Regions from separate parts of the Lysinibacillus telephonicus genome, predicted to be linked through region 1. Evidence: riboswitches for the same ligand, from Rfam matches in the RefSeq annotation. Region 1 holds a riboswitch; each other region holds the start of a gene.

What was found. A riboswitch is a leader RNA that binds a small molecule or an ion and turns the genes downstream of it on or off. The one in region 1 is predicted to bind thiamine pyrophosphate.
Region 2: another riboswitch for thiamine pyrophosphate. It lies ahead of MKY04_RS02700 (ABC transporter substrate-binding protein); the one in region 1 lies ahead of thiT (energy-coupled thiamine transporter ThiT).
Region 3: another riboswitch for thiamine pyrophosphate. It lies ahead of tenA (thiaminase II); the one in region 1 lies ahead of thiT (energy-coupled thiamine transporter ThiT).

The regions. Positions count from the first base shown of each region.
Region 1 covers NZ_CP155468.1:3,818,696-3,829,185, forward strand. The annotation lists gene MKY04_RS18590 (GNAT family N-acetyltransferase) at 1-168, opposite strand, end outside; gene MKY04_RS18595 (polyphosphate kinase 2 family protein) at 237-1,058, opposite strand; gene MKY04_RS18600 (hypothetical protein) at 1,171-1,902, shown strand; gene map (type I methionyl aminopeptidase) at 1,991-2,740, opposite strand; gene thiT (energy-coupled thiamine transporter ThiT) at 2,942-3,499, opposite strand; TPP riboswitch at 3,639-3,746, opposite strand; gene MKY04_RS18615 (DUF4870 domain-containing protein) at 3,890-4,210, shown strand; gene MKY04_RS18620 (SMC family ATPase) at 4,387-7,461, opposite strand; gene MKY04_RS18625 (exonuclease SbcCD subunit D) at 7,458-8,630, opposite strand; gene MKY04_RS18630 (aminopeptidase) at 8,757-9,986, opposite strand; gene MKY04_RS18635 (DEAD/DEAH box helicase) at 9,988-10,490, opposite strand, start outside.
Region 2 covers NZ_CP155468.1:554,831-565,320, forward strand. The annotation lists gene MKY04_RS02675 (SRPBCC family protein) at 1-441, shown strand, start outside; gene MKY04_RS02680 (TatD family hydrolase) at 598-1,368, opposite strand; gene MKY04_RS02685 (ABC transporter ATP-binding protein) at 1,365-2,102, opposite strand; gene MKY04_RS02690 (ABC transporter permease) at 2,104-2,862, opposite strand; gene MKY04_RS02695 (thiamine-binding protein) at 2,862-3,152, opposite strand; gene MKY04_RS02700 (ABC transporter substrate-binding protein) at 3,165-4,172, opposite strand; TPP riboswitch at 4,279-4,389, opposite strand; gene MKY04_RS02705 (hypothetical protein) at 4,510-4,653, opposite strand; gene MKY04_RS02710 (hypothetical protein) at 4,655-4,819, shown strand; gene MKY04_RS02715 (thioredoxin domain-containing protein) at 4,974-5,486, opposite strand; gene MKY04_RS02720 (aliphatic sulfonate ABC transporter substrate-binding protein) at 5,507-6,523, opposite strand; gene MKY04_RS02725 (ABC transporter ATP-binding protein) at 6,526-7,221, opposite strand; gene ssuC (aliphatic sulfonate ABC transporter permease SsuC) at 7,250-8,029, opposite strand; gene MKY04_RS02735 (DUF5068 domain-containing protein) at 8,569-9,822, shown strand; gene MKY04_RS02740 (aspartate aminotransferase family protein) at 10,386-10,490, shown strand, end outside.
Region 3 covers NZ_CP155468.1:2,334,835-2,345,324, reverse strand. The annotation lists gene MKY04_RS11075 (hypothetical protein) at 257-646, opposite strand; gene MKY04_RS11070 (S-layer homology domain-containing protein) at 1,196-3,445, shown strand; partial or broken gene MKY04_RS11065 (GTP-binding protein) at 3,597-4,064, shown strand; gene MKY04_RS11060 (IS110 family transposase) at 4,173-5,450, shown strand; gene MKY04_RS11055 (elongation factor G) at 5,901-7,304, shown strand; TPP riboswitch at 7,392-7,492, shown strand; TPP riboswitch at 7,562-7,661, shown strand; gene tenA (thiaminase II) at 7,783-8,466, shown strand; gene thiM (hydroxyethylthiazole kinase) at 8,453-9,211, shown strand; gene thiD (bifunctional hydroxymethylpyrimidine kinase/phosphomethylpyrimidine kinase) at 9,202-10,029, shown strand; gene thiE (thiamine phosphate synthase) at 10,016-10,490, shown strand, end outside.

The DNA.
Region 1 (10,490 bases):
TTCATGCAAAGGTTCATGGGTTGCCCAAAAGTATTTATTGTTTCGCATTAGTTCTGCTAAACTTTTTGCATCGGACTCCACAAAGGTGCGCAAACACAATCGGTTTCCTTCAAGCCTTATCACACTATCACCCTTTTTATGTAATAAATTAAAAAATTTTCTCACCATCGTGTATACCCTAATGCCTTTCCCCGAGAATTTACGTATAAGGACAACAGTTATTTTGTCATTTAATTTTATTTATTGTCTATATCATCTTGCATATTTCCCAATTGGTCACTTGCTAAACTTTTAGCATGATCATCTTTTTCCTCAATATGATGATATGTGATATTTAGTCCACGTCGCTTTAATTCTGTTTCAACATGTTTAATTGTTTCTTTTAATACTTTTATGCGTGCATAGTTTTTATTATTTCCGGGAATTAATATCCACGGTGCATTTTTACTATCCGTCTTCTCAAACATTTCATCTGCAGCTATCACATAATCATCGAATTTGCTTCTATTTCTCCAGTCTTCATCAGTTAATTTCCAGCTTTTATAAGGATCAGTTTGTCTTGCTTTAAAGCGATTTAATTGTTCATCTTTGTCAACATGAATCCAAAATTTTAGCATAATATATTGTTCTTCTGTTAATATTTTTTCAAATGAGTTAATTTCATTATATGCTCGGTTCCACTCTTGTTCTGATGCAAATCCCTCAAGTCGCTCTACTAATACTCGGCCGTACCATGAACGATCGAATATTCCAATCTGACCGTGCTGAGGTAATTTTCTCCAAAAACGATGCAAATAATGATATCTAAGCTCATGCGGCTGTGGCGCTGAAATTGGATGCACTAAATAACCTCGTGGATCAAGTCTTTGGGTGAGTCTTTTAATTGCTCCGCCCTTTCCTGCTGCATCCATCCCTTCAAATGCTATAATTAAGCCGATTTTGTTATTGTATAAAAACTGTTGAATGTTTAACATTTTGTACTGTAGTTGTTTTAATTGTTTCTTATACTCTTTCTTCTCAAGTTTTACATCAAAATTTAACTCACTTATTTTCTTCATCGAATTCACCCCTTTTATGTTTATTTTTATTTTACAAAAATTTGTATGTTTTTGGTATCTGTTGTTCAATGTTATGTAAATGTATATAATTTTATAGAAAGGAGAGGAATGTATGCGTCAAATAAGCATAATTTTTATTGCACTCATTGTAGCCACTATTTTTACTATTAATGCGTTTTGGCTGCAACTACAAGGGGCTTCAACCATTGACATCATAAACCGTTTACCTATTCTATTTGCACCTGCAAATTATGTTTATTACATATGGTTTCTTGTCTTTATATTTCTTTTCCTATGGATTAAAAACTATCTGCCTTTACGCCAATCAGATCAGTTTATTACACCAGTGCAAACAATTTTATTTTTGTGCACAATTATTTTCCAAATCACTTCTCTTTTAAATTGGCATAATGGCCTATTAATTGTGTCATTGATATTGTTAACGCTACAGCTTATATCGGTGTTTGCGTTATATTTAACATATCCATTAAAAAAAGAGATGCTGAAATTAAGACTTCCAATTGCTATTTATTTTAGTTGGACTACATTTTTATTTATCCTGCATATATGCTACTTATTAGTAGACTACAGTTGGCGGGGATTTGGTTTAAGCAGTGCGTTATGGGCCGTCATTATCATGACAATCGGTACTGCCATTGCATTGCATCTGCGTTTCCATCATTTTGACATTGCCTATCCAATTGTCTTTATTTGGTGTTATATTGGCATTGCCATTGGAAATGGATTTGGAGAGTTATTAGTTACTACCGCAGCGCTTTTTCTAAGTGGTGTCATGATTGTCGGTATACTTTTTATGAAAAAAAATCCTGTGCACTTGAAGTAATATTCAAGAGTACAGGATTTCTTTCTGAAGTGAAGTGACATGTAAAATATCGCTCTTGCAGATGAGCAAATTATGACGCTTCCGTTTTTTAGTCTAGCTGTGTAATAATAATTGGTTTATCTTTTGTAACAATAACAGTATGTTCTATTTGAGCAACTAGTGATTTATCAGGTGTAATAAATGTCCATCCATCACCAGCTTCAATAATATGCTCTGCCTTTTCTGAAATAAATGGTTCTACTGCTAACACCATTCCTTCTTTCATAATCGTTGAATCCCAAGCATCAAAATAATTTAAAACGTGATCTGGTTTTTCATGTAAAGAGCGTCCTACACCATGACCAGTTAGGTTCATAATAACAGTTAAACCGTGGTCTCTTGCTTCTCTTTCGACTGCTTTACCAATTTGATTTAGTTTTGAGCCTGCTTTTACTTTTGTCATTGCACGATCGAAAGCTGACTTTGCAACCATACATAATTTTTCTTTTTCAGGGTGTCCATCACCGACAACAAATGAAATACCTGTATCTGCAAAATAGCCATTATACGAACCGGATACGTCGATATTGACTAAATCTCCTTCGTTAATTACTTTGCCGCTTGGTATACCATGCGCTACTTCATGATTGACACTTATACATGTATATCCAGGAAAATCATATTCACCTTTAGGGCCTGAAACTGCACCAGCTTCTGCAAACATGCGGCCAGCGATTTCGTCTAACTCTTTAGTAGTGATGCCGGGCTTCGTAGCTGCCTTCAATGCATCACGTATTTCGGCACAAATGCGTCCAATTTTTTTTAATGCCTCTAATTCTTCTTTTGTTTGTACAATCATTGTAAACGTCCTTCCTATTTACATTTCACTATATAATATACCATATTTGAGATTAGATATTTGGGCATCTGCTTCTATTAATTTATTTATGGAGAATAAAACAGATTTATTCTTTTTTAAACTTAAAAAGACGTCCTAAAATTATTGTTGAACTAATACCATAAAATTGGTATGAGCAACGTATAATTAGGACGTCATATTTTAATTAGTTCTTAAAAGTTTTGGGGCTGATGTAAAGATTAGAGAACCCACTATTGATGTTAGAATAATTGCAGGTATCATATAAGATCCGTTGTAAATGATTGTATACAACCACACATTTTGATCTCCCGCATATTCTTTAAAGAAAACTGCCCCAGCAATTGAGTGTGCAGCATATCGAAGCAATCCGCCCATAGTCGTACCAAGCACGATATAGAGGCTTATTTTCTTTTTATCTAAATTTTTTGCTGCTTCTAAAATTTGTGTACGGAATATCCCTGCAAAACCAACAACTGAAAATGCAACAATATAGTCTAGGAATCCTTGTACCCAATGAAGAACATAACCGCCTAACGCAATTTGAATTATTCCAATTAATAATCCAGTAATAACTCCCGCTGATAATCCCCAGCGAATAGCCATTAATAAAATCGGCAGCATGACAAAGCTAATAGAACCGCCTTGAGCCCAAATGGAAAACGATATTTTATCCAACACAACCCCAATTGCAGCAAAAATTGCAATTTCAACAAGCATTAGTAATCTTGATTTGTTCATAACAACTCTCCTCTCTTTTATTCCGATGTAGAACAACATGAGAAGGAATAGAAATCTAGAAAAATATTTACTCCAGTTGTAGATTTGCATACACAAAAATACAAAAATGGCGCCAGGACAGAGCCTGACGCCAGATGGAGTCGGTTTCTATCCACATCCCTACGCAAGTGTTAACTTACAGGTTCAAAGGGTTAGTGCAATACGTGCACAATCTCAGCTGACTTCATCAGCCCCCCTTGTGGGTAATACATCATATTTAACTGTTAGAACAAATTTATTGTATCAAAGTATGTGACTTTTTCAACTAGGATTTTTATTATTTTTCCAATTGAAACCATTATGAATGTTTTTCCGTATATAAAGTATCTTGGATTTAGAAAAGGAGATTCTATGGAACAGAATAAAGTACTATCTGCCCTATGTTACATTAGTTTGTTGTTCGCACCTTTTTTATTACCTCTAATTGTCTATTTTGTCGTTAAAGACTCGGAAGTGAAATTCCATGCGAAACGGGCATTTTTATCTCATTTAATCCCTGTGGTATTCTTGATTTTAATATCACTCTTCGGTGTTATCGGGATGTTTTCATCATATTATTATGATATGAACAGTTTTGCATATATCATATTTGGATTAATGGCTGTCTATATGATTATTTCAATTGCATGTATTATTTGGAATATTATTCAGGCAATTCGTGTTATCCGCTAATATCTAAAATAATAAAAAACAGAATGATAGCTATGAATAAAAGTGGTTTGGAGTAAAAAAGCGCCAGCATGAGTAGTGCTGGCACTTTTTTCGTCCGATTAAACTATTAGTTCCATATAAAACCACACTGAAAGAAATAGTCCTAACGAATTTTTATATTCTCTTAGAATAATTTTTTATTTCACAATAATTGAAGTTTTACTATAGCCTTCTTTTAATTTTTCTACTTGTAAAATAGCTGGCATTGCCGCTTTCAACTCCGAAACATGGGAAATGACCCCAATCATTCTACCCGACTTTTGAAGATCTATTAATGTATCAATTGCCTTCATTAGCGATTCTTCATCAAGGGAACCAAATCCTTCATCAATAAACATCGTATCAATTTTCACATTCCCTTGGAAGCTTTGAATGACATCCGCCATTCCTAGGGCTAGACAAAGGGATGCATTGAATTTTTCTCCTCCAGATAGAGACTTTACATCCCGTGACTGCCCTGTATACGTATCATAAACATCCAAGCTTAAGCCACTTTGACGTCCATGGGATTCCTGCCGATCTGAACATTGCAAATAATACTGTCCATTGGATAAATTTCGCAGTCGAATATTAGCAGCCTCTGTTATTTGCTCTAAATAGCCCATTTGAACATATCGCTCAAAGGAGATTTTCTTGCTATTTTGACCACGCAGCAAATTGTATAAATCTACAATTTGATTTGAAACTTCCTCTAATTGATATATTTCGTCGACAATTCGATCAAGCTTCTCAGAGAAGTCGATGCAATTTCGTTCACATTCTTTCGAGAAATTTAATGTTTCATGAGCTTTTTCTCTTACAGCTTCTAATTCTGCGAGTTGTTGCTCTTGTAATTTCAAGTCAACCCTTTCTTCTCCTTTTAACAGCTTGCCCTCTTCTTCCACCTGTATCTTTAAGGCATGAAGCTCATTTGTGTATTGGACATATTGCTGTTGTAAAAGCTGTTGTTCACTTTCGCTACGAATAGAAGCTTCGAATTGTTTATAATTCGCAAAACCAGCAGCAGCCATGGATTGTTTAAATTCTTCTTTTGCTTTTTCTAGGTTTTCTTCTAGTAGCTTTAATTGCTGCTCGGTATGTTTTAATGCCTCTTCATTTGTAGCTTGATTTTTTTCAGCTTGTTGTAATTGTTTCTGAGCACTTTCCCATCTTTGCTGCAAGTTATTTTTATTCTGCTCTGCTTCCACTAGTGCTTGCTTTACTTGAGAAAGCTGTTGGAAATGTGAAGGAATAAGTGATTTATATTGATCTAATACAGTATTTTCTTTTATAAGCTGTTGCTGTTTTTGTCTATATATATCTTCAACTTGTTTTCTTTGTAGATCCTGCTGCTCAATCATAGCTTGTAGTTGCTTTAACTGTTTTTTATATTGAGCAAGCTGTTCTGATTCAACCTGTAATTGCTTTACATATTCATTGATTTCGTTAAATTTATCTATAAATTGTTGTTGCTCATCTATTGGTGCATTAAGACGTTCCAGTTCATTTTGATATTGATTTAGATGTGCAATTGATGCATTAACATTCGCCTCAGCCGTATACTTGTTTTGTTCAGCAGCTGATAGATTGGTTTTCATTGCCTTCAAAGCTTTTTCGTCGATAACATCTACATGTTGGCGGTCTAATGTAATATGTTCAGTACTTCCACAAACAGGACAGGGTGAACCGGGCACTAAGCTGGCAGCCAATATCGCCGCCTGATTATTTAACCATTTTATTTCTTCTAAATCGTAAGCTGTTTTAGCTGCATCATACTCTTGAGATGCATTAATATATTGCTCTTTTAGTAGATTCACTTTTTTCGTAAGTTCATTATAAGTTGTAAATGTATTTACTACTTCACGTAAATGGATTTGCTGTTCCATTGCATGATTTAGCTGTTCGTTTCTTATTTCAAGTTGCTCAATTTGCTTATTTAACTTTGTCATCTTCTCTTTTTGCTGCTGAAGCTGCTGTTCTATCTGTTTAAAAGAAGTAAGTGCTTGATTTACTTCATTTTGCAAAGCCTGAACAATGAACGTTTGTTTTTCAACTTGCTCAAAAAGAGGGAGTAATTTTTGTAATTCGAGTACTTGTTGTAAGGAAGCATCGCGTTCATTTTGCTTTAAAAGTTCATTTTGAAATATTTCCTTTGCAACTGTTAATTGTTGTATTGCGTTTTCTAATTGTTGCAAGACTACTTGTAATCGTTGTTGCTGTTGTTGTTTTTGTTCATGTAATGTTAAGCATTGTTCATTCAAAGGCTTGATTCTACTGGCACGAATTGCTGCTTGATATTCATTGTTTATTTGTTCAAAATAAGGTTTTTGTTGCTCGATTTCATGCAGTTTTTGTACTTTCTTTTCATATGCATCAATTCGTTCATTTAAATTTCGCTTCGCTACGATAAACTCATATTTCTCTTTATATTTTCCTGCAGCTTCATCATAGCTTTTTTGATCTTCTTTTATTTTTTGTTGATAGTATTGGACCTCTTCATCGAGCGCATCCTGAATTTGATAAATGTTTGAGTTTTGATTAAGTACCGTAAACAGTAAGGATTCACGCTTTGGCAACGCCCCTTCAATTTGTGCAATATAGCTATTTTTTAACAAGCGAGCTTCATTTAACTTTTGTTCAGCCTGTCTCTTTTTCTCTTCTAACCTTTGCGTTAGCTCTCCATAGCGATTTGTTTTAAAAATTTTTCGTAAAATTTCCTCTTTATTATCAGATTGAGAGGTTAATAATTTACGAAACTCTCCCTGCGGCAGCATGACAATCTGATTAAATTGGTCGTATGATAAGCCGATTATATCTTCAAGCTTTTGGTTAATATCTGTTATTCTTTGCCGTTCAACAACTGGAAGCTCTTGACCGTCTCGTATTTCAAACAACTCATATTTTTCACCAGTTGCACTTTTACGCCCTTCTTTAACATGAGGAAGCTGACGCAGCACACGATAGACTTTTCCGTGGATTTCAAAAATTAGTTCCACTGCAGTATGGACATGGTCTTCTGCAAAATCGCTTCGCATCATTTTTGTGTCTTTACGATCTTGTCCACTGCCAAACCCGAATAACGCAAAACAGATGCCATCAAAAATCGTCGTCTTCCCTGCTCCAGTTGAACCTGAAATAACAAACAGACGATTATTTTGAAGCTCCGTAAAGTCAATTACTTCTTCGTTTTTATACGGACCAAATGCTCGCATTGTTAGTTTAAGCGGCTTCATTTCACGATCACCTCTTTACCTTCACGTTCTTCTGCCAGCATTTCCTGAAGAACCTCTTCAAATAGTTGCTGTGTATAATCAGTTGGTTCTGTTCCCAAAATTTCTTTATGGAACGCTTTAAATAGACTGCCCTCATCCATCTGTTCCCTTCGAACGATTTCTCCATTTTCAGCGTCTTCTAATCTCGGCAATGCTTTTCGTTCAACATGCATTGCATTTGGATAAACCGTACGAATTTGTTCCATCGCTCCAACAACAGGCGTTAAATCTGTTAAACGAACAAATACGTAATCCTCACTAATTCCATGTTTTAAAATATCTTGAATTGTTCCTTCAATAATGCGCAAATCTCTAAGTGGAATGAAGGGGCGTTTTGCAACCGATACTTGTCCATCCTTATTTAAATCAACAATTAAAAAACCTTTTTCGTGGTTTGCTTCAGAGGCAGAATATTTTAAAGGAGAACCTGAATATCGAATTGTTTCATTTAGAACATAGTGTGCCTTATGTAAATGCCCTAGTGCCGTATAGTGGAATGGCTTAAAGTACTCGGCGTTTACACACTCCGAGCCCCCTATTGCTAAAGGACGTTCTGAATCACTCGTATTGTGCTCTTTTTCTCCATACGGTGTGACAAAGGCATGTCCAATAAAAACATGTCTCTTGGATTTGTCCATTTTCTCTTCAATTATTTGAATAACTTTTTTCATCGCTTCATCATATGTAGTAACTGCGTCATCCTCAAATATATTTTTAACAGTGGATGGTTCTACAAATGGTACTAAATGAAAATGGACTTCTCCAAACTCATCGTTCAAAATAATTGGTTCGATGCTTTTTGAAAGCTCACCAATAATATGCAGTCCGCTTTCCTGCATCAACTTGCTGCCAAACTGTAGACGTGTCGGGCTATCATGGTTTCCCGCAATACTTAGTACAGGTACTTTTCTTTTTAAAACAATTTCTGCTAACGTCTCGTCCAATAAATCAACTGCTTCGACAGGAGGAAGTGCACGGTCATATAAATCCCCAGCAATTATCACGACATCCGGCTGTTCTTCATCAATTGCTTGTAAAAATTGCTGTAAAATATAGCGTTGGTCATCTGTCATATAAACCCCTTGTACAAGCTTACCTAAATGCCAATCTGCGGTATGGAATATTTTCATTTACATCGACCTCCATGTTTCGATTTTTTTCTATTGTATCATTTTTCAATAAAAAAAGCCCACTTCACACGAACAAACATTCGTGAAAAGTAAGCTTATTTTACTGGAAATTTTTTATTACTTTACTTAAAATGCCCAATTCCCTTTTCGGAAAATCGGCTCTTCAGTACCGTCAGGCAGGACGCCGTCAATATCCATTTCCCCGCTGCCAATCATAAAATCAACATGAGTAACAGAAACATTTATTCCAAGTGACTCTAGTTGACCGTCCTGTAGTTCGCGTCCACCTTCATAGCAAGTAGGATATGCTTCACCAATTGCTAAATGGTTTGAAGCATTTTCATCAAAGAGAGTATTGTAATATAAGATACCTGAAGTTGAAATTGGCGACTCATGAGGGACAAGAGCAACTTCCCCTAAATAGCAAGATCCTTCATCCGTTGCAATTAATTCTTGCAATAAATCATTCCCGACTTCAGCCTCTGCCTTCACAATTTTCCCTTTTTCAAACGTCAGCGAAAATTTATCGATAATATTCCCTTGATATGCTAACGGTTTCGTATTGCTTACAACACCGTTTATCCCATACTTAGAAGGTAGTGTAAATACCTCCTCAGTTGGCATGTTGGCAATAAATGTCGTTCCCTCAGGAGTGTTGCTGCCGCCTGAAAGCCAAACATGTTTTTCAGGAAGTTCTATCGTTAAGTCTGTACCAGGAGCCCTGTAATGTAATTTTGTAAATTTTTTGTTGTTTAGTTGCTCTGCACGTTTTTCTAAATTATTAATATGATGACGCCATTTTTCTACAGCATCACCTTCACCAATGCGCACTGTTTTAAAAATTGCCTCCCATAATGCAGTCATCTGTTCGCTTTCCGATAAATCTGGAAACACTTTTGCAGCCCATTTTTTCGATGGTACTGCAATAATCGACCAAGCGATATCATCATTCATAATTGCTTTACGGTAACGAACTAAAGCATTTCCCGCAGCTTTTTGCTGTGCTGAAATACGGGAAGTTGCGATTCCTGCTAAAAGGTCAGGATCCTCTGCATCAATCCATAAAAGAGCGCCCTTTCGTTCTATTAACTCATCGCGTTGAGCGACAATCCATTTTGGATATTTATTAAATTCTTCTTCTGCACCATGTTCATAGAACTCACGAGTAAAAACAGGGTCTGTTAAATTCACTTGAACTCTGCCTGCACCTGCTTCATAAGCTTTTTTCACAACAATTCTTGTAAAATCAAGGGTCTCTGTTGATGTATTAATTAGTAAGTATTGACCTTTTTGAATGTTAACGCCAACTTTTACTGCCAGTTCAGCATATTGTTCCAACTTTTCATCAAACGTCATCCTATTTCCCTCTCTTTTGTAAAACTGTTTTTGAATTGCCCTCGATTACTTTTCCTTGGTGCCAAATTTTCTGCACTGGTTTAACATTTATTTCTCGTGTTAATTTCTTATATGTTTTTTCATCTTTATAGGAAAGCAATGTTAAAACTTCTCCATCAGCTCCAGCTCGTCCTGTACGGCCAGAACGGTGGGTATACTGCTCGATTGTACGCGGTGCATCTACATGAATAACGTGTGTCAAACCACCTATATCAAGGCCACGTGCTGCAATATCTGTTGCAATTAAAATGCGTGCATCTCCCTTACGAAATGCATCTAAAGCACTTTTACGTTCTTCCTTTTTCATATCTGAGTGGAGAGTTACAATTTTTGCATCCTTATATTTTAATTTTGTTTCTTTCATTAAAACTTGATCAATATTATTAACGAATGCTAACCCACGCAGCTCCTCAATATTAGCAAGACGTCTTAACATTTCTGTCTTATCGCGTTCTTCTACTTTAA
Region 2 (10,490 bases), 1.3 Mb from region 1:
TATGTTACTTACATTGCAACGACACCTGAAAAACTTTGGGAAGCTTTAACGAACAGTGAATTTACTGAGAAGTATTGGTTCGGAAGAAAGATTCAATCTGATTGGAAAGAAGGATCGCTTGTTACGTTTTTTGATGAAAATGGAAACATTACGGACGATGGCACACTTATTGCTTATGAGCCCCATCAACTTCTTTCATATACATTTCTTTGGGTAGAAGATCAAACTCAACGTCAATGTTTACCTAAAGTAACCTTTAAACTTCAGCCGATGGAGTCGACAGTCAAATTGATTTTGCAACATGAAGACCTTTTGCCATCGGATTTCTTTGACGAAAGTGAAGGCTTCCAAGGGATTAATAACGGTTGGCCAGCCATTATAAGCAACTTAAAGTCTTTGTTGGAAACTGGTAAAACTTTGCCTGCCCTTACTTTTTCATAACTAAATTTAATAAGGCTGTGTAGATATTCAAATTCTACACAACCTTTTTACATATTCGAAGCTACTGTAGCATTAGCGCGCATAGCAAGAGATTCAATCACAAAACCCGATTTTGGATCTAGTTGGGGCTCCAAAAAAGCCACAATTTCACAATAATTAAATCCCATAAAACCTCTTCGTATTCTCATACAATACTCGCGCGGTTTCTTTAACTGAACGATTTTGGAGCTGGGCTATTCTATCAATAGAATGCTTCATCATCTTCGGTTCAGTCAGCTGGTTTGTAAAAGGTCCTTCAAAAGACCATGGTCCATCTGTTTCCACCATCATTAGTTCAAGCGGATACATGCGCACGAGCTGTTGAATTTCGTCCTCATACAGAACATCTGGCGTAATAGAAATAAAGTAGCCATTATTAATCATTCGCTTAACAACTACTTCATCCCCTTTAAACCAATGGAAATGAGCTTTTGTAGCGCCGTGCTTTTCAAGTAAATCACAGGCGATATGTGCATCCTCATAAACGGCATGCAACACAATCGGCTTCTTCCACGCTGCAGAAACTTGAATAAACCGCTCTAGCAATTCAATATAAGGCTGATAATCTAGCTGATTATTACTTTCCAGCTTCTTATAATAAGGCAGCCCAACCTCGCCAATTGCCACCATTTCATGAACATGCCGTTTCATCCATAAAAAAAGTGCTTCTACATCTTGAGAAGAAGGGATTTCTTGCTCCGGATGAAAACCGTACGCCGGCTTCACCCGAGCATCTTCAACCCAATAGCTTCGATTTTTAACACAAGACGCTAAATCAAACGACACAGCAATTAAAGCTTCAATTTGATGCTCAGTTAAACTCGATAAAATATAGTTTCGTTCCTTGTCATCATATTTATCAAGATGGATATGTGCATCGATCATCATTCAACAATTTCCTCCTTAATGTATTGGAAAATTTGCTGCTTTAAATCGAAAAACTCGGTTGTTTCAAGTAAGCTTTCATTTCTTGGTCTAGAAAAGGGGACAGTGATTTCTGCCTTCATAGTTGCCGGTCTCTTTGAAAGTACATAAATGCGATCAGCTAAAAATATCGCTTCTTCGATGCTATGGGTAATAAACAATACGGACTTTCGATTTTCCTCCCAAACAGAAAGAAGCCATTTTTGCATTTTAATTCGTGTAAATTCATCTAAAGCTGAAAATGGTTCGTCTAAACAGAGTAAACTTTGTTTGCTCAGTAGAGCGCGGATAAATGAAACACGTTGTCTCATCCCTCCAGATAAATCAATGGGATAAGAGTTCTCAAACTCTGCAAGTCCTACTTTCTCAAGCCATTGTTTTGCCTCTTCAACATTTGGTTTGCCTGTTAATTCTGCTGCAAGCACTACATTTTCTAATACGGTTCGCCATGGAAACAGGGAAGGCTGTTGCGGCATGTAGCTAATCAATCCTTTTTTTCCATTAATCACTTCATTATTTAATGTGATTGTGCCGTGTTCAGGTTTAATAATTCCGCCAATTAGTTGGAATAGCGTGCTTTTTCCACTGCCAGACGGTCCAAGAATAGCAACGAATTCACGGTCCCTCACATGTAAATTTATATTTTTTAAAACTGAAAGATCTCCATATGCTTTATCTAATCCATTGATTGTTAGCATCCTACACTCCCTCTTTTCTACCTTTAACCATTAGCTTTTCGACGAGTCGTATTACTCCGAACAACAAAAGGCTTAATAGCATAATAAAGAAAATAGCTGCAAATACACGGTCGATGCGGAAGGAGGATTGTGCAAGAGTCATATAAACACCAATTCCTTGTTTTGCACCAAGCCATTCAGAAATCACTGCACCCATCACACTATATGTTGCTGCTATTTTAAGTCCAGAAAAGATTGATGGAAGGGCATGGGGCATTTCTAGCTTCCAAAATATTTGATTTCTACTTGCACCAACCATCTCCATATAGTGTTTTAATTCTGGAGCGGTTTGTCTAAAACCGTCCATGCTTGCGACAACAATAGGAAAGAAACAAACTAAACTAATCACAATGAGTTTCGGCAATAGATCAAAACCAAACCATATAATAAGCAGGGGGGCTAATACAATTGTCGGGATATTTTGGGATAATATTAGCAACGGATAAAGAACTTGGTTTGCTTTTGGTAATCGATAAAGAATGATTGCAATGAAAAGACCAACACTGCATCCAATACTCAAGCCAAGTAATGTTAATTTCATTGTGGAAATTAGATGACCATAAAATTCCCAAATGCCATTGTAAATTTCCTTTATTACATCACTCGGTGCCGGCAATAGCCACATTGGTGTAGCTGTTATATAAACAAGTAGTTCCCAAAGAATGAATAAAAGAAGGAGGAACACAATTGATTTTCCTCCTCGTTGCCACATCTGCTGCATCAACGATATTTCTCCGTTAACGTGTTCATTGTAATTCCGCTAGGTTGGTATAAAATTTTTACTTGTGTAATAACATTTGGACTACCTAATTCAATCATCTTTTCATTCATTTTCTCAATGATGGATAGAAGTTCGGAAAGTTCCCCCTCCATTGTTGTCTCTAATGGATGAACCTCGTATTTCACACCAGAAGCATCAATTACTGCAATAGCAGCATCCACAAAAGGAATGACATCTTCAGGATTTTTTGTTTTAGGTATAATTTGTACACTAATTAATGAATTCGCCATTTTTTTCTCTCCTTATTCCGGTAAAAATTCATTTGTAAATGCTTTTTCCGGATCAAATTCGCCTTCTAATACACCATTTTCCTTCATCCATTCTGCATAATTTGCCCAAATCTCAAGCTTTTGCACTCCCCATCGTGGAGCATCATCTTGGTACTTATCTGCCAACCATTTTTGGCTTTCTAATACAAGCTGTTGATCCAGTTCAGGTGCTGCTGCTGATAGAATACTAGCTGCATCTTCTGGGTTTTCAATTGCATCTTGGTAGCCTTTAGAGGCTGCTGCCACAAAAGCTTTTACGGTATCAGGGTTTTCTTCAATCATTTCTTCATTCGTTGCAAGAACAGGAGTATAGTAATCAAGCTTTTCACTGTAATCGGTTAAATAAATCATGTTAATATCCTCGCCGCGAAGTTCAGCTTCAACACCTGTCCAACCATAATAAATCCATGCAAAGTCAATTCCTTGGTTCGCCATCGTAAAGAAGTCGGCATTTCCTGCATTAACGATATCAAGCTTGTTAATATCTGCATTGTCTGATTTCATTAATGTTTCTAGAACTGATTGCTCAATAGGAGATCCCCAACCTCCATAAGTTTTGCCTTCAAAATCTTTAGGAGAAGTAATATTTTTGCCCGCAGGTGAGGCAAATCCAGATGTGTTATGTTGAATTACCGCTGCAATTGAAACGATAGGTACATTTTGTGTTCGAGCAAGTGTAATGGATTCTTGATAGCTGACACCGAATTCCGCTTGGCCAGAAGCTACGAGCTGATCTGCACCTGCATCACCAGGTTGAATAATTTCAACGTCTAATCCTTGTTCTTCAAAATAGCCTTTTTCTTTTGCTACATAAAGCCCCGTATGATTTGTATTTGGTGTCCAATCTAAAACAACGGTTACTTTTTCTAATGGTTTTTCTTCTGTTTGCTCGTTTGTGTTTGTTTCAGTTTGTGATTCCTTTGATTGACAGCCAACAAGCGCTAAAACTGCAATCATCACCAGAAAGAAAAGTTTTTTCATGATGAATCCTCCATTGTAATGAATTATTCATACTCGAAGAAATAAAAAACGTCTAGGATAGTATCCCAGACGTTAAAAAACATTCATTTCAAAATGAAAAGAAAATCAAATTGAAGTCAATGTTCCCTACGCTGGTATTAACCAAATCAGGTTCAAAGGGTTAGTATCTTACGGGATACAATCTCAGCTGGCCATACCAGCTCCCCTACATTTCTTCTTGCTATGAACTTTGTATTTTATTTTAGCAATGACTATAGCACGGAGCAATCATTTTTTATTTAACATTTAAGGTAAAAAGGGGAAGGGGGATCTATCTTACTATTGGAATTAGTTGAGTTTATTCCGTAAAATGTTTTACTTCTTCCCATGCTGCATTTGGATCATCTGCCTTTTTCCATACTCGGCCAGTTGTTGTATCATATAAATAGAGCCATTCTTCATTTACAAGCAACTCGTAATTTTCACTTACAGAATCATTCATATTGATAGAACTTAGATTAGATGAAAGATCCCACCCAGCATTATTAATTGCATTAGATATTAATGAGGCGGCTACTAAAATACTAATACTTAAAATTACGATTGAGCCAATTAGAGATAATCGTTTTTTACTCTCAATTTTTATTCCTCCTTTAGGTTATGATTGAAAATCATTTATTAATACAATAACAAAATCCCACTAATTTCCAAAGTGTATATTAGACTACAAAAAAACTGAACTAATTGTGCATTAGTTCAGCTTTAAATTTAACTATCTATAAATAGTCTACTTACATATTGAATTACTCTAGCTTTTTTGAATTATAACAATTGATCGATTTCCTTTTTTAGTTGTGCTGCATCAATTTCGACTGGGTATTGGAATTCTTTATTGTTAATGAAGACAGTTGGCACCATTTTAACGTTGCGTTTAACAGCTTCTGCAACAATTTGTAAGCTTAAATCGATTGTTTCAGGTTCTTCTTTTAAGCCGTATTGTTCTGTCAGCATTTTTTTGATACTATCACTGTCGATTTCATGCCATTCGCTTTGCTTTGCGAAAAGGTCTTTCATCAAGTCATAAACACGTTCAGGCTCCTTATAATCAAAGAAACAGTTTGCAAGTGTTCCGTATAATAGCATTTCACGTGGTTTATCAAAATGCTTAATAACATATTCTACTTGGCCATTTTCAATATAAGGTTGAAGTGTTTTATCAGCAGCCTCAAAAAATGTAGCACAATAAGGGCATGCCAAGTTTAGAAAAACCTCTACTTTTACTGGAGCTCCTTTTGAACCATAGCTTAAAAAGGCATTTTCAATTACTGTTGTCATTTTTGTACCTCCCGAATTTATTATTGAACATTGCTTGGAATAATTGATTCATCAATATTCACAGCTTCCTTAATATTAATTTCTGTTTCCAATAAACCTGCGTTAAAGAATGTATCTGCTAATTGCTGCTGGCTTGAGATAATTTCATCACCGATTTTTTGAACACCAAAAGTACGGCGGTTGTTTGCTTGTTGAAGTGGTGCTGCGTCTAAACCTAATTCAGAAGATAGAATATTTGCTACTTCATCTTTGTTTTCATTTGCCCATTGATCGGCATTTTGCAATTCTTCTAGAATAATAGATACTACATCAGGTTTTTCTGTTAATAATTGGTCTGTTGCGAAGTAGAATGTACGGTTTTCCGTTAAATCAGAGCCATTCACAATTGTGCGAGTTTCTACTGTGTTTTCAACGATTGCTAAGTATGGATCCCATGAACCGTAAACATCGAATTCACCTTTTGTGAAGGCCGCTAAACCTTCAGCCGCATCCTTATAGAAAATAATCTCTACATCATCCGGTGAAATACCCGCTTTTTCTAATGCAACAAGCAATAAATAATGTTGGTTGCCGCCTTTTGTAACTCCAATTTTTTTACCTTTTAAATCTTTTACTGTTTGAATATCTGAATCTGCTTTTGCCACTAATGCAACACCTTCTGGATATGGGGCTTCAGAGGCAACATAGTTTAAAGGATGACCTCCCGCTTGCATAAATACAGCATTGCCGTCAGATGCATGACCGAAATCGATATTGTTTGTGTTTAAAGCTTCTAATAGCACTGTGCCAGTAGGGAAAACTTTCCATTCTACAGTGTAACCAGCTTCTTCAAGTGCCGCATCTAGGTTGCCATGTTCTTTTAAAATGTTAATTGTATTTCCTTTTTGGTAGCCAATTGTAATTACTTCTTTTTCCGTACTGCCAGTTGATTCATCAGTTGGTTCTTCGTTTGTAGACCCTGTACTTGATTCATTGCCGCAAGCAGCTAAAACTAATACAAATAATGCAGTAATTAAAAATAACAGCGATTTTTTCATGCTCATCCTCCTAAAATTTGATTTAATATTTTTTGCTCGTAGTAGGTGAATTTTTCATCACGTTCACGAGGTCTAGGCAAATCAATTTTTTCATCTAGCTGAATCGTTCCTTTATCGATGACAATGACGCGATCTGCAAGACGAACCGCTTCTGTTACATCGTGTGTTACGAGAAGGGAAGTAAATTCCTGCTGCTGCCAAAGTCCCTCGATTAAGTTTTGCATTTCAATTCGTGTTAACGCATCTAGAGCTCCAAGGGGCTCGTCGAAAAGCAATATATCTGGGTTGCTAGCCAATGCTCGTGCAAGAGCAATTCGTTGCTTTTGACCACCTGACAATTGATCTGGCCAATCTGTCTTTTTATCGATTAATCCAACTTTTTGCAGAGATTGCTCTGCAACTTCATTATTAATGGCTCCAAGTTCGATGTTTTTAATAATACTTTTCCAAGGAATGAGTCGATCATCCTGGAACATAATACGAATTTTCGGCTTGCTACCACTGTTGCTAGAAAAAGATAAAGTTCCTTTTGAAATCTCTTCTAGCTGTGCAATGACGCGTAATAGTGTACTTTTCCCACAGCCGCTGCGGCCAACAATTGCCGTAAAACTCCCAGGTTCAATAGAGAGGTTTATGTCATGTAGTACTTCATTATCCCCGTAGCTTTTACTTACATCCTTTAGTTCAATGTTGAACATCCTAACACCTCACTTTTATATCCAAATATTATTTTTTATGAAAAGCCGGATGCCATTTTAATAGACGATGTTCAAATAACTTTGCAATTAAATCTGATAGTTTTCCTAAAATGGCGTAAAGGACAATTGTTAATACAATAATATCCATCTGCATAAATTCACGGGCACTCGTAGCCAAAAAGCCTATGCCAGAGTCTGCACCAATTGTCTCTGCAACAATTAGGGATACCCACATAACGCCTAAAGCGTAGCGAATTCCGACTAGTATGGAAGGTAAAGCGCCGGGTAAAATAATATTCGTAAATAATTTGTTCCGCGATAAACCATAAACGCTGCCCATTTCAATTAGTTTCCGATCAACGTTTTTAATGCCATTAAAGGTATTAATATAAATTGGGAACATAACACCTAGTGCAACTAAAAAAATCTTGGCGCTTTCTCCAATACCAAACCATAAAATAACAAGTGGAATTAAAGCTAGGTGGGGAATTGTACGAATCATTTGAATCGTTGTATCTATTGTTCTTTCAAAAAAGACAACAGTTCCATTGACTAATCCAAGAATAAATCCAATGATTCCACCAATCGCAAATCCAATCAGGGCACGTTGAGTACTAATATATACATGCTCTTGTAATTCCCCAGATTTAGAAAGCTTAATTGCTGCTTCGACCACCTCTAACGGAGAGGGAAGTAGCGTGGTCGTAACGATTTTATATTGCACTAATAATTGCCATAAAATAATCGTAACAACAGGTAATATCCAAGGAACTAATCTATTATTATACCATTTTCTTCCTTTCCTCAATTTCTCACCTTCTTATATTTTTTGATATATTAGAAAATTATGTAACATATTGAATTATAATAATGCCTATAAGAATTGTAAAGATTTAAAATTATTTTATTAGATTAAGAGGAAATCATACCAACTACTTTTGAACAGGGTATAAATTTCCTTATCAACAAACCGCACTTATTTAAAGAAAATCTTGCGTTACGTAGTTATCGAACGAATTATATGATGATAATAAATATAGTGGTTTTGTATACGAGATGCTAAAGGGGAATAGCAGAAGGTGAAGGTGAAGAAAGATAACTTTCTTTTTTATAATTACTTCTAATGCCCTCCTTCCTTACTAAATCATTTTTCTAAAATAACTCAAATTTACGTAGATATTTTTGTTGGTAGTATCATTTAACGTTACTATTATAGTATAACTTTCCAATATGTACCAAAAAATAGAGTCGCTGTAGTTGTCTGTAATTTATTTCCTTCTCCTTATATTACCGAATTAAATAATGTGTTAGTATGTTACTAATTTGGAAATTGGAGGTTTGAAAATTTTGAGTAAATCATGGACATTCCTTTTGACAGCATTACTAACATCAGTAATTATTAGCGGATGTGGAAGCAACGAGAAACCAACAGAGGCTGATGAGAATGCAAATGCTACAGAGGAGAATAACGTAGAAGTTGAAGATACTAAGGAAGAAGTTGAGGAAGCAGCAACAACTGCTACTAGTACAAGTGACTTTTCAGATTTAATTAAATATATGGAAGAAGAAACAGAAGGTACAGCGAAAGTTCTTTATGAAAATAAAGAACCGCAAGTTCATGAAATGGACGGTGTAACACTGTCTTTAGATGCATATACACTTGTTGAATTAAATGATTTCCATACGGACTTTAGTATTCCTTTTAATGACCAGACAAATGGTGGTGTAATTATTGCACAGTATACAGTGAAGAACGAATTAGACAAGGATGTTTATTACACTCCTTTCCTATATCTATCTTTCACAGGTGCGGAAAAAGATTATAACAATTTTAGAGATTTGCTTCCACCTGAAGAACAATTAGTGGAAAAGTTATCACCAACAAATGATTATTTGCTTAAGGCTGGCGAGACTGTAACAGGATATTATACATATCCATTTGGTCAAGATCATTTACAAGATGCGTTAAATGTATCAACTGTAACAGTAGAAGTTCCTGCACCTCTTGCTGTAAAAGATGATTTTAGCTCAACAATTGGGAAAGACGGTCAATTTACTTTAAGCTTGAATGATGCGGGTGCTGAAAAAATTAAAGCCAATGCAGCATTTTATAATGATAAAGTTACGTTAGATGATATGGGTGAAAAGAAGATGCTGAAGGAACAGAGCGGCATCGGAAAAAGTGAACAATTGGGGGATGTTACTGTTACGTTTGACGGATACCAATTTACAGATTTCACTCCAAATGCAGTTGAAGCACCACGTTTTGAAAACTTTAAAACAGGCATTGTACTTTTAACAGTAAAGTTTAATTTAGATAATAAAGGATCTGATTCTGTCTCATTGTCATCAATGTCTTCTAAATTGACTCTTAACGACGGTACACAGTATACGCTTGGAGAAGGAATGCTGCTCGATTACAGCTATGATGATGTAATTGCTGGCGGACAATCCGGTGAACTCCTGCAAATATACTTACTAGATAAGGAACAATATGATAAGATTTGGAAAAATAAATCATTTGAAGTAGAAGTTGGACCAATTCGAAATCAAGAAGCGAAGGATATTTCTAAAGGAAAGACAGCTATTTTCGAATTTTAATTTCAGAGTGCAGACAAAGTTACAATAGTTTTCTTTGTCTGCACTATTTTAAATTCTCTATTTAATATAGCACTGACTTTTTATATTGTAGTAATGAGAGCATAATGAAGGAAACATATTACCAGAAAAAAATGGGCTTAAAGACTTTCATCGGGCTTATTTAGTAAACCCAAATTAAATTTACTACAATAGGCAGTCAATTGTTTAATGGTTAATTTTAGGTGATTGGATAATTATAAATAGCAACAGCTTGGATTGTAAGTGCCAAGCTGTTTTTTATTAGACGATTGATTGGGTGATAAATAAGGTTTAAAATGGAAAAAACTATTTTACGAAAGTGAAAATCCACTATAATATAATAATTACCAATCAACACATATATTCGAAATATATAATTTTAAATATTAATTAAATTTCGACTATTTAATTTAACCATTTTTTCTATTGCATAATTATACAATAGGTTATATATTAAATTAATGTTGGAATTATCATTTTATTAGCATCTTACTAATAATAATGAATCTTTAGTCTTTGCAACAATTAGAAAGAAGGAAAACGACATGAGTCATTGGCTTGATTTATATGAACGAATGGGTGATTTATTAGCGCCTAGTATGGCAAAAGATCATCCCAATCTTCCGATAGTAAAAGAAGAAGGCTGTTAT
Region 3 (10,490 bases), 1.5 Mb from region 1:
CTTTTGGGTCTTTTTGTTTTAACTAAGCGGATTTTATAAAATGGTCATACTCTTTCTATAAAAATAGGTGTTTATAAAAATAATTATTTTGATTTTGAAGGAACGGAACCGATTTTCTATTTTGAATGGAGTAGATATTGGAGGTAAATTTAAATTTAAAAATTTATTAAACAACTAAATGTAGATATTTTAAAAGATGAGGTTTAAATCAACTAAAAAAGAAACCAAGGAGAGATCCCCCTGGCTTCGTCAACTACTAACGACATCTTACCAATGTGTAAGTGATGAACTCACCTTGTTGTGTGAATGCTTCAATTTTAAAGCCTTTGCCAGATAGACATGCAATCGCCGCAGCAGCGCTATCTCCTGGGCTTAAAGGACAATCGAAGATAGAGTTGCTTGTAGTTGCTAGGACAATTTCATGGTCGTTTCTAGTGAAAGTTAACACTACAGCATCACATTGATTGCCGTTATTTCCGTTATGGTCGTGTTTTTTCTTGTCGTCTATTTCGTCAAGAATTTTCTTTAACAAACGAATGATGCGCTCTAATTCGTCTTTATCATGTTTATGACCGTGGTTGTCATCGTGTCCACAACCGCAATCGTGAAAAAGATCTGAAACTTTGCGTTTACTATATTGTGACATTATTTTCCCCCCTTTCATTGTTGATACTACAGTATATTAAGGGGTGCATTAGTGAGAAAGGCGATAATACCAACGTTTAAAAAATTTATAGTAATTTTTTATCTTTATTTAAAATTGATATTTTTACCCATAAGCTACAAATTATTAGATAATCATTACTTATTTCAATAGGCTTTCTACTTAGTTTTGGATTAGACTTTTGCCTTTGTTATGTAGTTAGTTGAAATATAGAAGTTTATTATACTACTTAATAGTAAATATTAATAAATTTAGGTAGGAAATTGTGTAATGAATATTTCATTTTGATAGTTATGATATGGAATGTGCCAAAAATTACTTAGACCTTGTGACATTATTTTATTACCATTCAAAATGGTTATAGGTGGATAAACAGTCTTAAGTTTTGAGATTAATAATACTCATATCGAAATTACCTATTAAAAAATACAAATAATCCCAACTTAGGAACCGTTACTGGCTTTTAATTTACTGTTTTGGATATAATTTGGTAAGATAAAATTACAGTATTTAAGGAATGGGGAACATGCAGTGAAAAAATTCATAATTAAATTATTAGTAACATTTATTATTATTTTTTCAGTAGCAGGTACTACCGCCTCTGCGGAAAATATAGAAGAAAAGTCAACAGATATTGGATTATTAGATATACCTAATACATATTGGGCAAAAAATGAGATTTTTCAACTAATGGAATTGGGGATTATAGAAGCGGATCGCGATTTACAATTTCGTCCAGATGTCGTTATAACGAAAGGTGAGGCTGCCATTGCATTAGCAAAAGCTCTTAAACTTCCGGATATCCCTTTTAATCCTATTTATAATGATATAACGGAGGAAACAAAAGATGCCTCAAAAATTCTTGCTGCGTTAGAAATTGATTTAGTTCCGAGCAATAGTGAAAATGTCTTCGGACTTAACGATAAAATGACACGGGAACAATTTGCCTATGCGCTTATTCAGGCTTTTAAATTAGAAGCAATTAATGAGGAAATTGTGATTAGTGATCAGGCCGCAATTAATGACAATTTTAAAGAAGCTGTTCAAATTGCTTTACAACATAAATTGCTTTTTACAAATAACGGAGAGTTTAAACCATCTAACTCCGTTAAAAGAGTAGAATTTGCAAGTGCACTTTACAAAGCATTGGTGTTAACAGGGAAAATTTCTGGGGAAGAGTATGAGTATAAATTACAAAATATTGAGACTTCTAAAAACTTTAGCATTATACCTTCAGAAGTAAATTTAATTAAATTGTCCTTTGATGAACATCCGATATATATCCGTTCGAAAGATGAATTAATTTATACTGGCCATGAACGGATTGATAATGGTTTTTCACGAGACAATATTTATACTTATTCAGTTGCGCAAGACGCAAAGTTAACAGTAACAGTTAGATCATTTGACAATGGCGACTATTTTTTATTTTCCCAGTTAGTTAATCCAAATTCGAAGACTGTTATCGTAGATATACTTCAAAAAGAAAATGATGTAGTCGATTTTTCTTTGGCTCGTTTTGATAACTATCCTATTAAACGCAGTGATACAAGTAAGGGAACTGACATTACGAGTTATCCAACAGGTTTATTAAGTTATGTAAAGGATGATGGTTCCGTTGAAGAACGGATGGTTGGAAAGGCATATAATTCAAAGCAACTAACCCTTGATTATGAAGACGGTGGAAAAAGTACCATGCGCAGTTTACTATCTGAAACAGAAGTTCTATCTTATGCTAAAATAGGTTCAACATTAATGTCTGTCTATAGATTGCAATCTGTTGGCAATGACATTGTCGATCATTGGTATGTAGATTCGAGCCATCCGTTATTTAAATCAGATTTAAATCGCGAAAGCTGGATGCAGGAAACAGCTAGATATTTTAAGAAACGAAATAACTGGTACACTGCAGATGGACCTTATAATAAAATGGTTTCTACAACTGAACCAATGCCAGAAAGTGGGTTAGGTTATGGTAGAAGTTTATTGCTTGTAAAAGAAGATCGGGCACTTACTTTATATAAAAATCAACAAGATCGTTATTTCGAGAATCTTGTCTATAATTCATTTGTAAATTTACAAAACTTTAAAATGGGTAAAGAGTATTGGCAAACGGAAGTTACTAGCACTTACTTAAAAAGTTTGTATAATATTACAGCTCCTTTTATTGATACACGCTTTAACGAACAAATCGCACTCTTCTATTACAATAGTGGGGAACTATTTAATATTCCAAATTATAAAGAGCCTTTGAGAAATTATGCGGATTTATTGGTTTCAAGGAAAGAGGAGGGACATATTATTCAAGTAGATAATAATTCATATTATATTTCTGACTACTTTCCTGTGAACCAAAAAGTCACAACACATTCATCTATGAATCACGTTCTTGGAGGGATGAATATTTTATTAATGGCCTACTTAGAATTTGGTGATGAAAAGTATTTAGAAACTGCAAGAGCTATTCAAACAGCAATAGAGAGAGATCAAGATAAATGGATACGCGATAATGGTGACATTTGGTATAAAATTAGTCCAGAGTATGAGTTTGTAGGGGATGACTACAAACATTTAACGTTAGAGGATTTAATCCAATCCTATAAGCTTTGGTCTCAAGTTGATAAAACATATTTACCAACAATCGAAAAATTGATTGCTTCGAAAGCATCTTACTTATCAAATGAAAATCTCGGCTATACAACGAAAATTTATAATGGATTAAATGATATTGGTTTATTGAAATACTTACCTGAAGGCCCAGAACAAACAGATGCTTTATAATAAGACAAAGTTACATCTCTTTTATTTTATTTAGTTTTTCATCTGTTGCTTATAACACTGCGCTTTTAGAAAAATGATCCGTCTCATAGGTGAGGCGGATTATTTTTTGATACAATACTTTTATTATTGTAAATAAGAAGGAAGTAATAATATGTATAAAACTTTTGGCGTACTTGCCCATGTAGATGCTGGCAAGACAACCTTTTCTGAGCAGCTGCTTTACCATACGGAGAGCATTAAAGAAAGAGGGCGTGTTGATCATAAGGACGCATATTTAGATAATCATGCGATTGAACGTCAACGTGGAATTACCATCTTTGCTGAGCAAGGCAGAATTCATTATAAAGGAGATACTTATACTTTAATTGATACACCAGGACATATGGATTTTTCACCAGAAATGGAACGGGCAATTAGTATAATGGATTACGCTATTCTATTAATCAGTGCAGTTGATGGAATTGAAGGACATACTGAGACAGTTTGGAATCTTTTAAGGAAATACCATGTTCCAACATTTATTTTCATTAATAAAATTGACCGTGAAGGGGCAGCTGTTGAAGAGGTAATGCAAAGCATTAAAAAAGAATTTTCAACGGATGCTTTATTATTAAAGGAGCATTCCTGTTAGAAGGATTTTCAGGGTCTTGAAATAAAAAAAGCCCTCTAGTATGATGCATGAGTGTCAACAGCCATTGACCCATCATCACACAGGAGGACTCCGTCTATGAATTTTAATACGAACCAGAAAATTAATCAAGTCACTGAAAATACACTCGTCGTAGGTATCGATATCGCTAAGCACAAACATTATGCTTGCGCAATTGATGAACGAGGCCGTGTGCTTCAAAAGTCATTCCCTTTCACGCAATCAAGAAATGGGTTTGATGCATTTTATGAAAAGTTATTAACTTTACTTACTACGCATGATAAAAGCGAAATATTAGTTGGTTTTGAGCCTACAGGCCACTACTGGATGAATCTCGCTGTCTATCTTTTTGAACATGGGATTCCGTTTATCATGGTGAATCCGAGCCATGTGAACAAATCCAAAGAATTGGACGATAATCTCCAAACGAAGAACGATCAAAAGGATGCACTTGTAATTGCGCGTCTAATACGTGATGGACGTTTTAGCTATCCACGTATTCTAGAAGGCGTGGAAGCGGAATTACGAAACGGTGCCACGTTACGTTCAAAGATACAAGAAGATCTCAATGCATTACAAAATCGTCTCATTCGATGGTTGGATCGCTTTTTCCCAGAATTTATGTCTGTTTTTAAAAGTTTCGGAAAGATGGCGTATGCGGTTCTTGAAAAGACACCTCTACCCGCTGATATTCTCGGTAAATCTCCCGAAGAATTATTGTTTTTATACCGTCAGGTAGAGGGATTAAAATCACCTCAATTGCCGAAGGCAAAACAATTAGTCGAGGCTGCTCAATCTTCAATCGGGTTGACAGAAGGTCTTACGATGGCACGAATAGAAATTGCCACACTCCTTAGTCAACGCAAATTGATGCAACAACAGCTCGATAGTCTAACAGAACAATTAATTGAATTAACGAAACAAATGACGGATTATGAGTATCTAGCCACTGTGCCTGGTATTGGCGATGTAACAATCGTCGATCTTCTTTCAGAGATTGGTTCCTTCACTCAATATGAGCATCCACGCCAATTAATCAAACTAGCGGGACTCACATTACGTGAAAACTCATCTGGGCAACACAAAGGTCAGAAACGCATTTCAAAGCGAGGAAGAAGAAAGCTTCGTTCTCTCTTATTCCGAGTTATGATACCGTTGATTCGCCATAATGAAGCCTTTAAGCAATTACATGAATATTACACCACACGCACAGTTAATCCACTTCGAAAGAAGCAATCGATGGTTGTCCTTTGTGGTAAGTTACTGAAGATTTTACACGCTCTATGCAAGAAGAAAGTACAGTTTGATGAACAACTTATGATGAAAGACCTTTATTGTCTCGTAGAGGCAGCCTAAGCTACACCTTAGCTCGATTAAATTACAAAAGGATGACACGGAGAAGCCGGCATTATTTATTCCATCCGACTACGAGTCCCTAAAGGAGCATCGCCAGCCTCTGCCTTATGAATAGACCGAACGAAGGAATGTATGCGCTAGACGCCAAGAGACATGGGAGGGTACGTCATCATAAGCATTGCAGAGATCCAATTGTGCATCACATATTGGAACGGAAAGTTAATTACTACCAATTAACTTTAGCGAAGCGTATCCTCAAACTGTAAATGAATTGAAGTATTGTAAAATACTAAAATATTATTCTTTAAAAAATATTTTTTCTATTAGATAAAACGGGTCAAACCGTTGATATATCAACATTTATAGAGGGAGGAGATTAATGATCAATCGATTCCGGAAAGTATTTTAGAATGGATTGCGGAACGTGATGAGAAGCTGTTTGAGCATTATATGGAAGATAATATAGACATATCGCAATATTTTTCTGCGCTATTGAAGATGATTCAAAACGAACAAGCATTTATTTGTATGGCAGGTTCAGCTTTAAAAGATATAAAAGTCAAAGAATTTTTTAACCAATTTGCAATACTTACAAAAACTAAATTTGACAATGATGCACCTTTCCAAGGAAAAGTGTTTAAAATTCGCCATGATGAACAAAATCAGCGAATTACATTTATAAAAGCGTTAAGTGGAACGCTAAAAGTTAGAGATGAGTTTCAATTTGAAGATTTAACTGAAAAAGTAACAGAAATTCGACTTTATAATGGAACTCAATTTAATATAGTTCAGCAAGTTAATGCTGGTGAGATATTTGCAGTAAAAGGACTTACATATGCAAAAATTGGGGATGTTCTAGGTGACAACGCAAATCTTAATGAACAATTTGAACTTGTCCCAACCTTACAGGCAAAAGTTGTCTACAAAGGGGCAGAGCATATTAAGGAAATATTGCGTATTTTTCGCTTACTTGAATCTGAAGAGCCAACATTACAAGTGGTTTGGAGCGAGAAATTTCAAGAAATACATGTGCATGTTATGGGAATCATTCAGCTTGAAGTTTTAGAAGATATAGCAAAAACACGATTTAGTATTGATGTGCAATTTGAAGAACCGAAAATTTTATATTTAGAAACAATTCAAAATACCGTTACGGGTTACGGACATTTCGAGCCACTAAAACATTATGCTGAAGTTCATTTGAAAATGGAACCTGCTCCGAGAGGTTCAGGTATTCTGTTTGACAATGCTTGTCACGCAGATGACTTGTCAATTGGGCATCAAAGACTAGTTGAGAAGCATTTATTTGAACGGGATCACCATGGCTTATTGACGGGATATCCAATTACGGATATCAAATTTACATTGTTAACTGGCCGTGCACATAACAAGCATACTGAAGGGGGAGATTTCCGTGAAGCAACCTTCCGAGCATTACGGCAAGGTCTAGAACAAGCTGAAAATATATTGCTCGAACCCTATTATCGTTTTAAGATGAAAGCTCCCTTAGATTTTATTGGAAGAATAATGACAGATATTCAACAAGCTTTTGGCACTTTTGAACCTCCAATTATGTCAGAAAATCAGGTAACGATTATTGGGAAAGCACCTGTCTCTACCTTTATGAATTACAATACTATTTTTTCGGCATACACAAATGGAAAAGGTGCTTTATCGATTCAATTTTCTGGCTACGATATTTGCCATAATTCTGAAGAAGTAATTGAACAAATTAATTATGATAAAAATGCTGACCCTGAATATACATCATCAAGTATTTTTTGCGTGAAAGGAAAAGGCTATGTTGTCCCATGGGATGAAGCAGAAGAAGCAATGCATTGTTTAAAAAAGTAGTATTAATGGTATAAATAGTTGATTAATTTATCTGAAACTTAATCCTCTTGAATATTCAAAAAAAACTGCTAGAATATTATTAATTAGAATATTTGCAGGGGGGGTGCTTTTGCGCCTGAGAAGGTTAAAACCTGACCCTTTGAACCTGTTCAGTTAATACTGGCGTAGGGAGCAAAGTACATTACAAGTGAAAATTTCGCTTATTTGTGCTGTAAAAATGCTCTCCATTTTGGAGAGTTTTTTATTTGCTAAATATCTCTAATTGCAGGGGGGGTGCTTTTGCGCCTGAGAAGGTTAAAACCTGACCCTTTGAACCTGACAGTTAATACTGACGTAGGGAGCAATTAAACCATTTTGGGAAGAATTCGCTGATTACCTAGCAGTGAAACCACTTTCTAATAGGAAAAACGCTCTTTTTGTCATAAAACAAAAAGAGCGTTTTTTTCTCTCTTACGTCCACCAAAAAAGGAGGACATTCATGATATTTTGTGAAGAAGTAAGAACAGAAACGGATCTTTATTTTGAAGGGAGCTTTAATCATCCATTTGTAAAAGGTATAGTAGATGGTTCACTGCCTATTGAAAAATTTAAGTATTACATGATGCAAGATGCTTACTATTTAAAGCACTACACTAAAATTTTAGCCATTGCTGCATCTAAGGCAGAAACAAATGATGATATTGTATTCTTTTTGGATTCTTGTAGTTATATTAATGAATCTGAGTTAGTTTTACACCGTACTGTTTTTAAAGAGTTAGGTGTAACTGAAGATGAAATAAATAATTTTGAACCCGCACCATCTACCTACAATTATGTTAGCCATATGTATAATGCAGTACACAATGGTGGTGTGGAAGAAGCTTTCGCAGCAATTTTACCATGTCCATGGATTTATCAGGAGATTGGGGAGAAATACAAAGATTCAAAACCTGGAGTGAAATTGTATCAAGAATGGATAGACATATACAGCAGTCCTGAACTTAAAGAAAAAATCGACTTTCAAAAAGCGATGATGAATCGCTTTGCAATAGAACACCCCTTAAAGATCTACCTTCTTAAATCTCATTTTAAAAAGAGCTGCTATTATGAATGGAAATTTTGGGAGATGTCCTGGACGTTAGAAAATTGGAAGAAAGAGGTGGAATATTATGAGTATGTTTAAAATACGTCAAAAAAATCCGTTAGTTCATTGTATTACAAATTATGTTGTTGCTAATTTTACAGCGAATGGAATGTTGGCAATTGGTGCTTCTCCTGTAATGGCAGATGAAATGGATGAAGTACAAGAAATGGTGTCCATTGCCAACGCTTTATTACTTAACATTGGTACATTAAATCAACGAACACTAGAAACGATGAAACTTGCGGGAAAAAAGGCAAATGAATTGAATATACCTGTTGTACTAGACCCAGTTGGTGTAGGTGCTACAAAATTCCGCCAAAATGCTGTAAATGAAATTTTAAATAGTATTAATATCCAACTTATTCGTTGTAATGCGGGGGAACTTGCCACTATTGCAGGTGTTAATTGGCATTCTAAAGGTGTAGATAGTGGAGAAGGGAGTATGGATGTAGCTTCAGTTGCTAAACAGGTTGCCCATCAATATAACTGCCTTGTTATTGTTACAGGTGCTGCAGATTATGTAACAGATGGGAAAAATGAAGAGTGGGTACCTGGTGGAAATGAACTAATGACTCAGGTTACTGGAACTGGATGCCTGCTTAGTGCAATTTGCGCCGCCACATTAACATTAGAGGGAAACAAGATTCAAAATTTACAAAACGTGTTGACAGACTATAAAAAAGTAGCTGAAAATGCCTCAAAGAAAAAATTATTAGGGTCATTCCAAATGGAAGTTATTAACGGAATCCATGAGGCTTCTATTGGAGGAGAGCAATGGACGTAGTTTTGACAATTGCAGGCTCCGACAGTGGCGGTGGGGCTGGCATTCAAGCAGATTTAAAAACTTTTCAGGAATTAAAAACATTTGGAACATCTGTTATCACTGCTCTTACAGCTCAAAACACATGTGGGGTTCAAGGAATATATCCGACTACACCTGAATTTGTAGCGCAGCAAATGACGTCAGTTTTTCAAGATTTTAATGTTAAAGCTTTGAAAACAGGTATGCTTTTTTCTACTGAAATTATTGAAACAGTAGCAAGAATTTTGCAGCAACAAACAGCACACATAATTGTAGATCCTGTGATGATCGCAAAAGGCGGTGCAGCACTATTGCAAGACGATGCTGTTCATGCATTAAATACAAAATTACTACCACTTGCTACTGTATTGACACCAAATATCCCCGAGGCAGAAGTAATTAGCGGCGTAAAAATTCGTAATGAACAGGATATATTTAACGCCGCCAAACGTATTTTACAACTTGGTGTAAAGTGTGTTGTGATGAAGGGTGGTCATTTTGAAGAAGCTGATACTGCTACTGATACTGTCTTTTTTGAAAACGGTTCATCATTTTCGATGGAAACGAAAAGAATTAATACGAAACATACACATGGAACTGGATGTACGTTTTCATCAGCAATTACAGCATTTTTAGGTAGAGGATTTACTCTACATGAGTCAATTGTAGAAGCAAAAAAATTTGTACAGCTTGCAATAGAACATCCGTTAAATATCGGACATGGTCATGGTCCAACAAATCATTTTGCCTACCAAGAGCTGCGGGGCATTTATGAGGTGATGGTTCATGAAACGAAGTGATCTAGAGGTCTACTTTATTATGGGAGCAGAAAATTGTAAGGAAGATCCGCTAATTGTATTAGAAGAAGCGTTAAGTGCAGGTGTAACTTTCTTTCAGTTCCGTGAAAAGGGAGACAAAGGATTAAAAGGCAATGAATATATAAAATTTGCAAAGCAATGCCAGAAATTATGCAAGCAATATAATGTGCCTTTTATAGTAAATGATGATGTTGATTTAGCACTTACATTAAATGCAGATGGTGCTCATGTTGGGCAAGATGATCTGCCATTAAAATATATTCGTAAGCAATTTGAAGGAAAAATTGTTGGTGTTTCAGTGCATACAGAGGAAGAAATGTACGCTGCAGTTCAGGGTGGTGCAGATTATGTTGGAATTGGCCCTATTTTTGAAACAATATCGAAACCAGATGCAAAGCCGGCAGCTGGGGTATCTTTTTTATCAAGGGCTCGATACAATTTCC